Shimia isoporae: one gene and its partner. The protein of the gene in region 2 binds, or shares a complex with, the protein of the main gene of each other region. Links are inferred from orthologs where the notes say so. Each region holds a gene or a part of one and is shown on either strand. Other genes may lie near its edges.

Region 1 (2,932 bases), 430 kb from region 2 along the record:
AACGGCATGAAATTCTCCGGCAGGCTTGGCATTAACTGCTGCGGCTTGTATGCAGCATTTCGCTTTACGGTAAGGGGCGAAAGAGCCCTATGATAGAAGAACGCAGCGTCACAGGAGCCTGCCCGTTGGAAACGCAAACGCTCACGCCAGATAGCGTCGGATATGCGCATGCTGCCTCTATTCTGGGGGCGGGTGGACTGGTCGCATTTCCGACCGAAACCGTATACGGGCTTGGCGCAGACGCCCGCAATGACTTCGCCGTTGCCCGCATTTTCGAAGCCAAGGGCCGCCCGCGGTTCAATCCATTGATCGTCCACGTGCCGGATGCTGCGACAGCAAAACGCTACGTCATTTGGGACGACGGTGCCGACCGGATCGCGTCTGCTTTCTGGCCTGGCCCGCTGACATTGGTGCTGCCCCTACGCCCTGACAGCGGTCTGTCGCCTCTTGTCACAGCGGATTTACCGACGCTTGCAATCCGCGTGCCGGCGCATCCCGTGGCCCGCGCATTGCTGGCAGAATTTGACGGCCCCGTGGCCGCGCCGTCAGCCAATCCGTCGGGCCGTATCAGCCCGACAGAAGCTGGTCACGTAATTGCCGGGCTCGCGGGCAGGATTGAAGCAGTGGTCGACGGCGGACCTTGTGACGTGGGTGTGGAAAGCACGATACTCGGGCTATCAGATACCCCGAAACTCCTGCGTCCGGGCGGGCTGCCTCAAGAGGCTCTCGAAGCCGCGCTGGGCACCGGGCTTTCGCACTATCAGGACGGCGACCCCCTCTCTGCTCCGGGGCAGATGCTGTCACACTACGCGCCCGGCGCCTCTGTGCGGCTGAACGCCACCCGCATTTCAAAGGGCGAGCGCCTTCTCGGCTTCGGAGCCGTTGAAAATGCCACTCTCAATCTCAGCCCCGCTGGTGACCTGACAGAAGCTGCAGCAAATCTGTTTCATCACCTTCACGCGCTGGACAAGTCCGGCGACGCTCCGATCGCGGTATCCCCGATACCCGAAGTCGGTCTGGGCCGGGCGATCAATGACCGCCTCCGCAGGGCAGCGGCCCCACGTCACTGATCCGTCAGGCTTTACGCCTTTGTGCTGGCAATCCCCAAGGTCATGAGGGCTTTTTCTGCGGCAGCGGAGGGAGCAATCTCGCCCGCCGCTACGTCAGCACCTAGAGCCTCGACGACGTCGCGAGCGTCCTTTGTCTCTAGCCGAGCCAACAGCGCCTGTCGCAATTCTTCATGGAACCAGTACTGCGCCTGTTGCACTCGCCGTCCGGCCCAGTGCCCATTGTCTTTGCGCCAGTCGGTCAGCGTGACCATTTCCTCCCAGGCCTGAGACAACCCGTTTTCTTCGAGGGCGGACACCGTCATGGCTTTGGGAAATCCCTCCGGATCCTGCGGGCGCTTTCGCAACAACCGCAAAGCCCCCGAATAGTCCGCACAGGTCCGGATTGCTGTGGATTTGAGATCTCCATCCGCCTTATTCACGAGAATAATATCGGCCATCTCCATGATGCCGCGCTTCACGCCCTGAAGTTCGTCACCACCTGCTGGCGCCAACAGGAGAAGAAACAGATCGGACATCTCCGCCACAACCGTTTCGGATTGCCCGACCCCGACCGTCTCGATCAGCACCACGTCAAAGCCGGCAGCCTCACACAGCGCGACCGCCTCTCGTGTACGTCGCGCGACGCCCCCAAGGTGCGTCTGGCTTGGTGACGGACGGATAAAGGCGTTTTTGTCACGGCTCAGCCGTTCCATCCGTGTCTTATCCCCCAGAATCGAACCGCCAGAGCGCGCGGAACTCGGATCAACAGCCAGAACCGCAACGCGCAATCCCTGCGCCGTCAGCATCATGCCAAAGCTCTCGATAAAGGTGGACTTGCCCACGCCGGGGGTTCCCGACAGGCCGATCCGCAACGCCTGCTTGCCAGCCCCACGCAAAGCATCCAGCAATTCAGCTGCCTGCGCCCTGTGATCTTCACGCGCGCTTTCGACCAAGGTGATCGCCCTTGCCAGAGCACGACGCTCTTGGTTCAATATCCTGTCACGCAAGTCTGCGATGTCCATGCCGTCACCTGTGTTCTTCTGAGACCCGTTCATGCCCCGCAGAATCCGCTCTTGTCTACCCCGCCGCCTACAAATGCGACACCTTGGTCGCGCCGTCGCACTTGGCATCGCGCTTCTAGTCCCGTCTTTCACAGCCGCCGCAGAGAGCCAGCTTTGGTCCGTACGCGCTTTCGGCGTAAAGATAGGCGAACTCCAAGTCAAAACGGTTCAGTCGCAAGCAACATACAGGGGCGACGGGTCTTTTCAGACCACGGGTCTTGCCGGCGTACTCAAGCGCATTCGCTTTTCCGTGGCATCCAACGGCCGCGTGCAGCAAAGCCGCCTCCTGCCACTGGCCTACACCGGCTTCATCGACACCGGCCGCCGCATTTCCGAAACCAAGCTCGGGTTTACTGACGGTCTGCCAACAAAAATTGCAGGCGAGCAGTCTCCAGAGACGCCCATCTCCAACACAGCAAAACAAGGCGCAATAGACCCGATGACAATGATGTGGCTCACGGTGCGAGACCAGACAGCCGCCACGCTGTGCAACATCGACCAGACCCAGTTTGACGGCACCCGCCTTGTGCGCATTACGCTCAAAACCCGCAACACCAACGGCAATATGACAACCTGTTCGGGAACTTACGACCGCATCGGCGGCTACTCGGCGGAAGAACTCGCCGAACTTAAAACATCCCCGTTGGCAATCACCTACACCTTTACCGGCGACAGGTGGCGCGCAACGGAAATCGCGCTTACATCGCGCCATGGCAAGGCCAGGTTGCTGCGTCAGGACTAAGCTCTGGACGTCACGCACGCCCTGCTCGATAAGTCCCCTATGACGACCCTGCCGATACATGACGCTCTGGAACCGCTGCT
Region 2 (7,646 bases):
GTAGGCCTTTGAAAAACAGGCGCGCACCTTCTTCCATCAAGCTCGTGCCCGTATCCGGCTCCTCTGTCGGTGTCGCCTCTTCAGCCCACACAGGGCCTGCCGCCAGCGCGGCACACAAAATCAAAACATGTCTCATAGCACCGATATGGGCCCCCGCCCTGATCAGGTCAAATATCGATATCCAGAACCACAGGAAAATGGTCACTGGCAAGCAACAAGGCCTCGCGTAATTCTGACACTGCGTAACATCCGTGATCCTCAAACGGATGCCATATCCGCCATTTCGGATTGGCCGACCTCAGTCCCTCTGAAATGAACACATAGTCCAGAAGGGCCTGCAAATAGCGGTTTTCATCCGAGATAAAGAACCTCGCCGACGAGGGCTGCGCCCCGATTTTTTGGCGCAGCGCCATTTGCGCATGCGGATCATACAAACGCGGCTCGTTGCCAGTGCCCATGACGATCTCTACGGATGAACGGCCGAATAGGTCTTCGTATTCATCTAGTCCGGGACCATCGTTCAAGTCGCCCAAAACAATCAGGTCCTCACCCTTTGACAGGTGTCGCTCGATCCGCCGTCGTAACCAGATTGCCTGCGCCAACTGCTTGCGCCGGTTGGCAATCGACACCCGCATGACCTCGTCCCGCGTCTTCGCGCCATGGGGCGCCTTGGATTTCAGGTGCGCACCAATCATCCTCAAGTGACGCCCCGACTTTGTCTGCAAAGCCAGCTCCAGAGGCGGTTTTGAAAAAACCACCTGATCCTTGGTTGCATCCACGTCCAGATCAATGCTGAACACGCCGTCAAACCTTGGCGCTTCAGTTGTCGTGTTGTGCCCCACAGGGTCATGCCGCGCCTCAAGAACATCCGGATCATACATCAACGCAATCTCTTGCTGCGTATCATTGGAAAACCCCATTACGGCTTCCCGCGCCCGCAACCCGAAAACTTGTGCAAAATGCTCTAGCGCCTCAACCGTCCGGCGCACCCGCCCCTGATCCGGTGCTTCGATCACCATCACGGCATCCGCATCCAGTGCCGTAAAGACCACCCCCAGCGCTTCAGCCTGCTGGGCCCGCGTTACGCCACGACGGCTTGACCATCCGTCATCCATGACCAGCTTGTTGTCATCGTCAAAAAGCGAAGAAAACCATTCCACGTTATATGCGGCGATCCGCATCAGGCGGCCTCGTTGATCTGTTCCCAGGCGCGGTTCACATCAATCATCCGCTTTTCGGCCAGCTTGATCGCCTCTTCCGGCACACCCCTTGCAATCATCGCATCCGGGTGTGTTTCCCTTACCAGCTTACGCCACGCCTTGCGGATATCAGCTTTGTCCATGTCTGGGGTCACACCCAGCACCGTGTAGGGGTCCGCTTCCGCATCAGGTACAAAACGCGCTCGCATTGCAACGAAACTGCGTTCCTCAACGCCGAGAATTTCCGCCACCCGTAATAAGAATGCATCCTCATTCGGATGGTACTCGCCGTCCGCCACCGCGATATGAAAAAGCCCCTCCATAAGGTCATCCGGCGCTGTTTTATTGGCGCCAAACAACCCGGAAATACGCGACGCATACTCCTCGAAACCTGCCACGTCCTGCCGCGCCATGTTAAAAACCCTGGCGGCATTCGCTTCGTCTTCGGGCGCAATTTGGAACACTTCGCGAAAGGCCGTAACCTCATCTCGTGTAACCAACCCATCCGCTTTGGCCATTTTCGCTCCAAGCGCGATTACGGCAATCGTAAACGCCACCGATCGCTCGGGCGGCGCGCGCAGATGTTCAAAAACGGTAGACAGCGGCTCTCCTTGACTAAGGGCCGCCAATGCTTGGGAAATTCGGGTCCAGATCGACATGGAACCACCTTAACTTTTGCAGGCGCAGAATCAATTGTGGCTTACAGGACTTTCTGCATCAGTACGAGATCCATCCACCGATCGAACTTGCGTCCAACCTCAGGCATCCGCCCGACGTGTTCGAATCCCATTCGCTCATGGAACGCTACTCCGGCGGCATTCTCACCGCTGATACCGGCCACAAGTATGTGCACATCCGCCGCCCGCGCCCTGTCCTCAAGCGCAGAGAGCAACTGCCGCCCGGCGCCCTTGCCCCGCGCACGGGGCGCAAGATGGATGGTATATTCCATCGTGTGCGCATAGCCCGGACCGCCACGAAACTGAAAAAAAGTGGCGAAACCAAGCAACTCGCCCGCTTCTTCGGCCACAAGAAATGCATCCCCGCGGTCAGCGATATCGGCATCCAGCCCCATTTCGGTCTTTTCAGCCGTCGTAAATGTAGTCACGCCTTCGCGTATTTCATGATTCCAGATCACCGCGACACCGGCAGCATCACCGATCCGCGCCGTGCGAATGATCATTGCAAAACCCTCTTTCCGTGCGGTGTGTCGAAACTTGCGCGCAGTGCGGTTGTTCCTTCGACATAAACAATCCTCGGATCAATTAACGGCACTGCGGCCTGCAGGTCTCCTGCATCAGGATGCGCGACCTCCAGCCGAAGCAAGGTGCAACCCGATCCCGCCAGCAAACTTGCAGGCGTGGGCGATACATCCCACTGCATCAACGCCGGAAAGCAATCTCCATAGGGCAACACGCCACTGTCCGGCACCGCCATCCGCCAGCGCAAATCCCCACGCGTCAAAGCCACCGGCAAACCCACATCTAGAGGGATCGAGGCCACATCCGCCTCAAGATCATCGCTGCGGCAAATCCAGTTGCCCAGCCGTGGCGAGCCTTCGAACCGGTCCAGATCAAACCACCGTGCGTGGGGCAAAGACCCGACTGAGGGGTCTGTCGCGATCGCCTCCAGATACAGCCCGTCGCCCAGGCCCAAAAGCTGGTTGTGCGTGCCATATCGCGCGTGTTGCCCTCCGGGCAACATTTTCACACCTAACGCGTCCTCAACATGCGCCACAGCCGCCTCTAGGCTCTCGCCCGCGACCGCCAGATGATCCAGTTCCAACATCTGCGATTCCCCTTCAATCCGCGCTTCAGCAAACCCCAAAGACTCGACCTCTACAACGGCAATTTCCTTTCAATGCGCGCCAACAAAAAAAGGGGCGCCTCAGCGCCCCTTCCCAAAACCCGTTCAAAGCGGAGTTTACCCTCGCGCTTCGCGGATCAACTTCAGGATATCCTGCGCTGCCTCGGGAATATTGGTGCCCGGACCAAAGATCGCCTTCACACCAGCTTTCTGCAGGAACTCATAATCCTGCTGCGGAATGACGCCGCCGCAAATGACGATAATGTCTTCGGCATCCTTGGTCTTCAGGGCCTCAATTAGCTGCGGCGCCAGAGTCTTGTGACCGGCCGCCTGAGAGGAAATCCCCACCACATGCACATCATTGTCGACTGCATCCTGTGCGGCTTCGTCCGGCGTCTGGAACAGAGGACCCACGTCGACGTCAAAGCCAATGTCGGCAAAGGCTGTCGCGATCACTTTGGCGCCACGGTCATGCCCGTCCTGTCCCATCTTCACCACGAGCAAACGCGGACGGCGCCCCTCTTCTTCCGCGAATTCTTCGATGGACTTCTGGATGGCTGCAAAGCCTTCGTCGCCTTCATAAGCTGCGCCATACACACCTGCCAAAGTTTTCACTTCCGCGCGGTGGCGTCCGAACTCTTTCTCCATCGCCATGCTGATCTCTCCCACGGACGCACGTGCCCGCGCTGCCTCCACTGCCGCGGCCAACAAGTTGCCGCCCTCTTTTGCCACTTTGGTCAGGTTGTCCAGTGCCGCTTCACAAGCCTCGCTGTCGCGCTCGGCGCGGATGGTCTCAAGCCGCGCAATTTGACTTTCCCGAACCGCGACGTTGTCCACGTCGAGGATGTCGATCGGGTCTTCCTGCTCCTTGCGGTACTTGTTCACGCCCACGATGACCTCGTCACCCTTGTCGATCATTGCTTGGCGGGTCGCAGCGCTTTCCTCGATCCGGAGCTTCGGCATGCCGGACGCCACCGCCTTGGTCATGCCGCCCATTTCCTCGACCTCTTCCATAAGCGCCCAGGCTTTCTGGATCAGGTCATCTGTCAGCGCCTCAACGTAATAAGAACCCGCCAGCGGATCGACCACGTTCGTCACGCCAGTCTCTTCCTGCAACACCAGCTGTGTGTTGCGTGCGATGCGTGCCGAAAAGTCCGTCGGCAGCGCAATGGCCTCATCCAGCGCGTTTGTGTGCAAGGACTGCGTGCCACCCAAAACAGCCGACAGCGCCTCGTAAGCAGTGCGGATCACGTTGTTATACGGGTCTTGTTCCTGAAGGCTTACGCCCGACGTCTGACAGTGGGTGCGCAGCATTTTCGAGCGTTCATTCTTCGCGCCAAACTCGGTCATCACCTTGTGCCAGAGGAAACGCGCCGCCCGCAGCTTCGCCGCTTCCATGAAAAAGTTCATGCCAATTGCAAAGAAGAAACTCAGACGCCCCGCAAACTTGTCTACATCCATACCCGCGTTCATCGCGGCGCGTACATATTCACGCCCGTCCGCCAGCGTATAGGCCAGCTCCTGCACAAGGTTCGCGCCGGCTTCCTGCATGTGATAGCCGGAGATCGAGATCGAATTGAATTTCGGCATCTCGTTGGACGTGTATTCGATGATATCGGAAATAATCCGCATGCTCGGCTCTGGCGGATAGATATATGTGTTTCGCACCATGAACTCTTTCAGAATGTCGTTCTGAATGGTCCCGGCCAAAAGCGCCTTGTCATGCCCCTGCTCTTCGCCAGCGACAATAAAGTTTGCCAGGATCGGAACAACGGCACCGTTCATGGTCATCGATACCGACACCTTGTCTAACGGTATGCCGTCAAACAGGATTTTCATGTCCTCGACAGAGTCGATCGCTACCCCTGCCTTGCCAACGTCACCAACCACCCGCTCGTGATCGCTGTCATAGCCACGGTGCGTGGCGAGATCGAAGGCCACCGAAACACCCTGCTGACCGGCTGCGAGGTTGCGGCGGTAAAAGGCATTGGATTCCTCCGCTGTCGAGAACCCGGCGTATTGGCGGATGGTCCACGGACGCCCCGCATACATCGTTGCTTTTGGTCCGCGCGTAAACGGGCCGAAACCGGGCAGCGATCCCATGTGGTCCAGCCCTTGTGTGTCCGCCTCGGTATAAAGCGGTTTGACGTCAATGCCTTCCAACGTCTTCCACGTAAGGTCTTCCAACGGCCGACCGCGCAGTTCCTTCTCGGCCAACTCTTCCCACTTCTTGGTATCGCTCATCGCAATGTCCCTCTTTCTTGTCCCTCGGTCAGGTCCCGACCAACGGTTTCCTCAACCGCAACGGATCCTTCTCCTCAATCAAATATGCGAGCCCTTCCGCGCCCGACCGCAACCAAGCCAGGTCCGACGCATAGATTGCCCGCAAAGTCTCAACCTGCACCGAATTGAACGGCTGCCACCGTCCATTGCCCTCCGGCAGGCTTTCCTCATCCTCGAACCGGTCCAGCAACGCCTCGCGCAACGCATCCAGATGCGGCACTTGCGGCGTTATGCCGACACGCAAAGGCGTAGGAGCGTCAAACCGGCCCTGAACGGCGAATTCGACAACATCATCCGGTTTCTCGCCAATGCGCTCGAATGGCGCCACAAGTATGTCCGCCTCCGGAGCCGCAGCGGCAATGTCGGTGATCACCCGACGCCAACTGCGCGGCTGCGTCACCAAGCGGTCCAGTTCGGATTGCAGCGGCAACGGAAACCCGTTCTGTACCGCATGGGCCAACGCTGCAGCCCAGTAATCTTCCAGCGCCCGAATATTGATGATCACACGTTTCACCCGACCATCAAACGCATGCGCCATCCGCGCCAACCGCTCGCCGGCTGCAGGATAAAGCCGCTCGGTGGCCACGTTGTCACAGACGCCGCCGAGCATCCCCGGATCACAGACAAGCAATTCCTTTGCACGCGCCCGTTCAAGACTGGCGCAACGCAGCCGCACACGTCCCGCGCCCCGCATCCGACGCCGCTCGACGCCGTAAAGGCCCGAACGCAGGGTCAGCCCGTCAAAAAGCCCTTTTCGCGTGTCCGTCATTGTCCACAACGCAAGGCCACGGTTGCGCAACGCGCGTCGATTCCGATCCAGATAATACGTCAACGAGGTCACGCCGGTCATATGCGCGCCCACATGCAAAATAACGTCCATGTTGCCATGCACCCCTTCAGAGGCCGCCAACGCGGGCGTTACCGGCCGGATATCACTTACGTGCATCATGCCGCCGCACCTGTGCATTTCGGGTTAATCACATGAATTTTGCTGACCTGCTCGCCAAAGGTGGTCGTATTGCCAGTAAAAGCGCTTATATTGCCTCTAACAGGAGACATCATGAAACACCGCTTAGCCTTTGTTATGACGAGCTTTCTGGCCTTTCTGACCGCACCGGTTCTGGCCGCTGAGGAAACGCCTACGGAAACGCTAATACGCCCGGCTTCAGAGGTTGTTCTCGACGATTTCCTTTGGCTCAACAGACCCCTCGTTGTTTTTGCCGATACAGACCGCGATCCACGCTTCGTCGAGCAAATGGCGCTGATCGAAGCGAGGGCGGCGGACCTTGCCGAACGCGATGTTGTCGTGATTGTGGATACCGACACCGACACGCCCTCCGCTGTCCGCGAACGGCTCCGTCCTCGCGGCTTCATGCTCGTGTTAATCGGGAAAGACGGTATCCCGTACCTGCGCAAACCGTTTCCGTGGGACGTTCGGGAGATCTCTGCATCCATCGACAAAATGCCGATGCGCCAGCAGGAAATCCGCGACCGCCGCAACTGAGGCGTGATATGAGCACACGATCGCCTCACGGCATCGGCGCCCCACGGGCCGCAACCAGAACATCGTACCAGTCCTGCCGGCTGAGCGAGACGTCAAAAGCCTTTGCCGACTCCCTTATTCTGCCCACGTTTTGGGTCCCGATCAGCGCAAAAACATTCGCCGGGTGTGCCAACACCCAAGCCAAAGCCACGTGATCCACGCCGACGCCTTCACGTGTTGCAATGCCATCCAGCACAGCCAGAACCCGCGCTTCCTGTGTGCCAGCGTCGGGGTGATGCGCACCGGTCAGCCGTCCACCGCCAAGCGGTGACCACGCCATGGTGGCCATGTCAAATTCCTGCGCCACATCGAGCGTGCCGTCTTCCAGAGGCGCGATAGCCAATGGCGAAAACTCCGGCTGCGTGGCCACCAGTGGGAAATCCAGTTTACTCTGCAGCGCCCGTACCTGGGTATGAGTAAAATTGCTGACCCCCGCTGCGCGGACTTTGCCGTCAGCGCGCAATTTCGTCAAAGCTGCCGCAACCTCTTCAAAGGATGCAAGGAGGTCCGGTCTATGGATCAGGAAAACGTCGATCGCATCGGTTCTGAGCCGCGCGAGCGACGCCTCGCAACTCTCAATCAGATTTGACGCGCGGCTGTCGTAGGGCACCGGAGGATGAATGCCCGCCTTGGTGACCAGAACCGTGCGGTCGCGCAGGCCACTTTGCGCTGCATAGACGTCACCCAGCACAGCCTCGGCCGCACCAAATCCCTGATCTCCGAAGCCATAAATGGCTGCTGTATCAAGCAAATTTGCTCCGATCTCCAGCGCCGCCTCAATTTTCCTTGTCGCCTCGGAGACCGTCGAGCCCGCAAAA

The links.
Region 1: the proteins of scpA (region 2) and meaB are in contact, whole or in part, in a crystal structure (PDB 8DPB), measured with the Methylorubrum extorquens proteins. The link is inferred for Shimia isoporae from one-to-one orthologs. Residues at the interface, in SOR27001.1 of Methylorubrum extorquens: Glu577, Glu578, Asn579, Asp580, Gly581, Arg582, Arg583, Arg585, His596, Ala604, Ser605, Ala608, Asp609, Gly611, Phe612, Asp613, Val614, Asp615, Ile616, Gly617, Pro618, Leu619, Glu625, Arg628, Gln629, Val631, Glu632, Asn633, Asp634, Glu661; in SOR26638.1 of Methylorubrum extorquens: Arg20, Ala21, Ala24, Arg25, Thr28, Ser32, Arg33, Arg34, His37, Thr98, Gly99, Gly100, Ser101, Ile102, Leu103, Lys106, Thr107, Ala110, Ala113, Ile114, Asp115, Arg116, Ala118, Phe119, Ile120, Arg121, Pro122, Pro124.

What each region holds. Positions count from the first base shown.
Region 1 is NZ_SMGR01000001.1:506,981-509,912, reverse strand. The notes cover bases 77-2,932. They hold meaB (methylmalonyl Co-A mutase-associated GTPase MeaB), read right to left. Parts: upstream 2,072-2,932; coding sequence 1,082-2,071; downstream 77-1,081. Other genes in these bases: hrpB (ATP-dependent helicase HrpB), read left to right, coding at 2,892-2,932; BXY66_RS02500 (DUF3108 domain-containing protein), read left to right, coding at 2,145-2,852; BXY66_RS02510 (L-threonylcarbamoyladenylate synthase), read left to right, coding at 126-1,070. In the rest of the region: BXY66_RS02515 (acyl-CoA dehydrogenase), read right to left, coding at 1-8. UniProt on the Escherichia coli protein: Binds and hydrolyzes GTP. Likely functions as a G-protein chaperone that assists AdoCbl cofactor delivery to the methylmalonyl-CoA mutase (MCM) ScpA and reactivation of the enzyme during catalysis.
Region 2 is NZ_SMGR01000001.1:930,164-937,809, reverse strand. The notes cover bases 2,684-5,586. They hold scpA (methylmalonyl-CoA mutase), read right to left. Parts: upstream 5,247-5,586; coding sequence 3,120-5,246; downstream 2,684-3,119. Other genes in these bases: BXY66_RS04570 (hypothetical protein), read right to left, coding at 5,275-5,586; BXY66_RS04580 (VOC family protein), read right to left, coding at 2,684-2,984. Outside these bases: BXY66_RS04600 (hypothetical protein), read right to left, coding at 1-136; BXY66_RS04595 (endonuclease/exonuclease/phosphatase family protein), read right to left, coding at 168-1,181; BXY66_RS04590 (molecular chaperone DjiA), read right to left, coding at 1,181-1,858; BXY66_RS04585 (GNAT family N-acetyltransferase), read right to left, coding at 1,900-2,379; more of BXY66_RS04580, read right to left, coding at 2,376-2,683; more of BXY66_RS04570, read right to left, coding at 5,587-6,234; BXY66_RS04565 (DUF4174 domain-containing protein), read left to right, coding at 6,346-6,789; BXY66_RS04560 (aldo/keto reductase), read right to left, coding at 6,815-7,646. UniProt on the Escherichia coli protein: Catalyzes the interconversion of succinyl-CoA and methylmalonyl-CoA. Could be part of a pathway that converts succinate to propionate.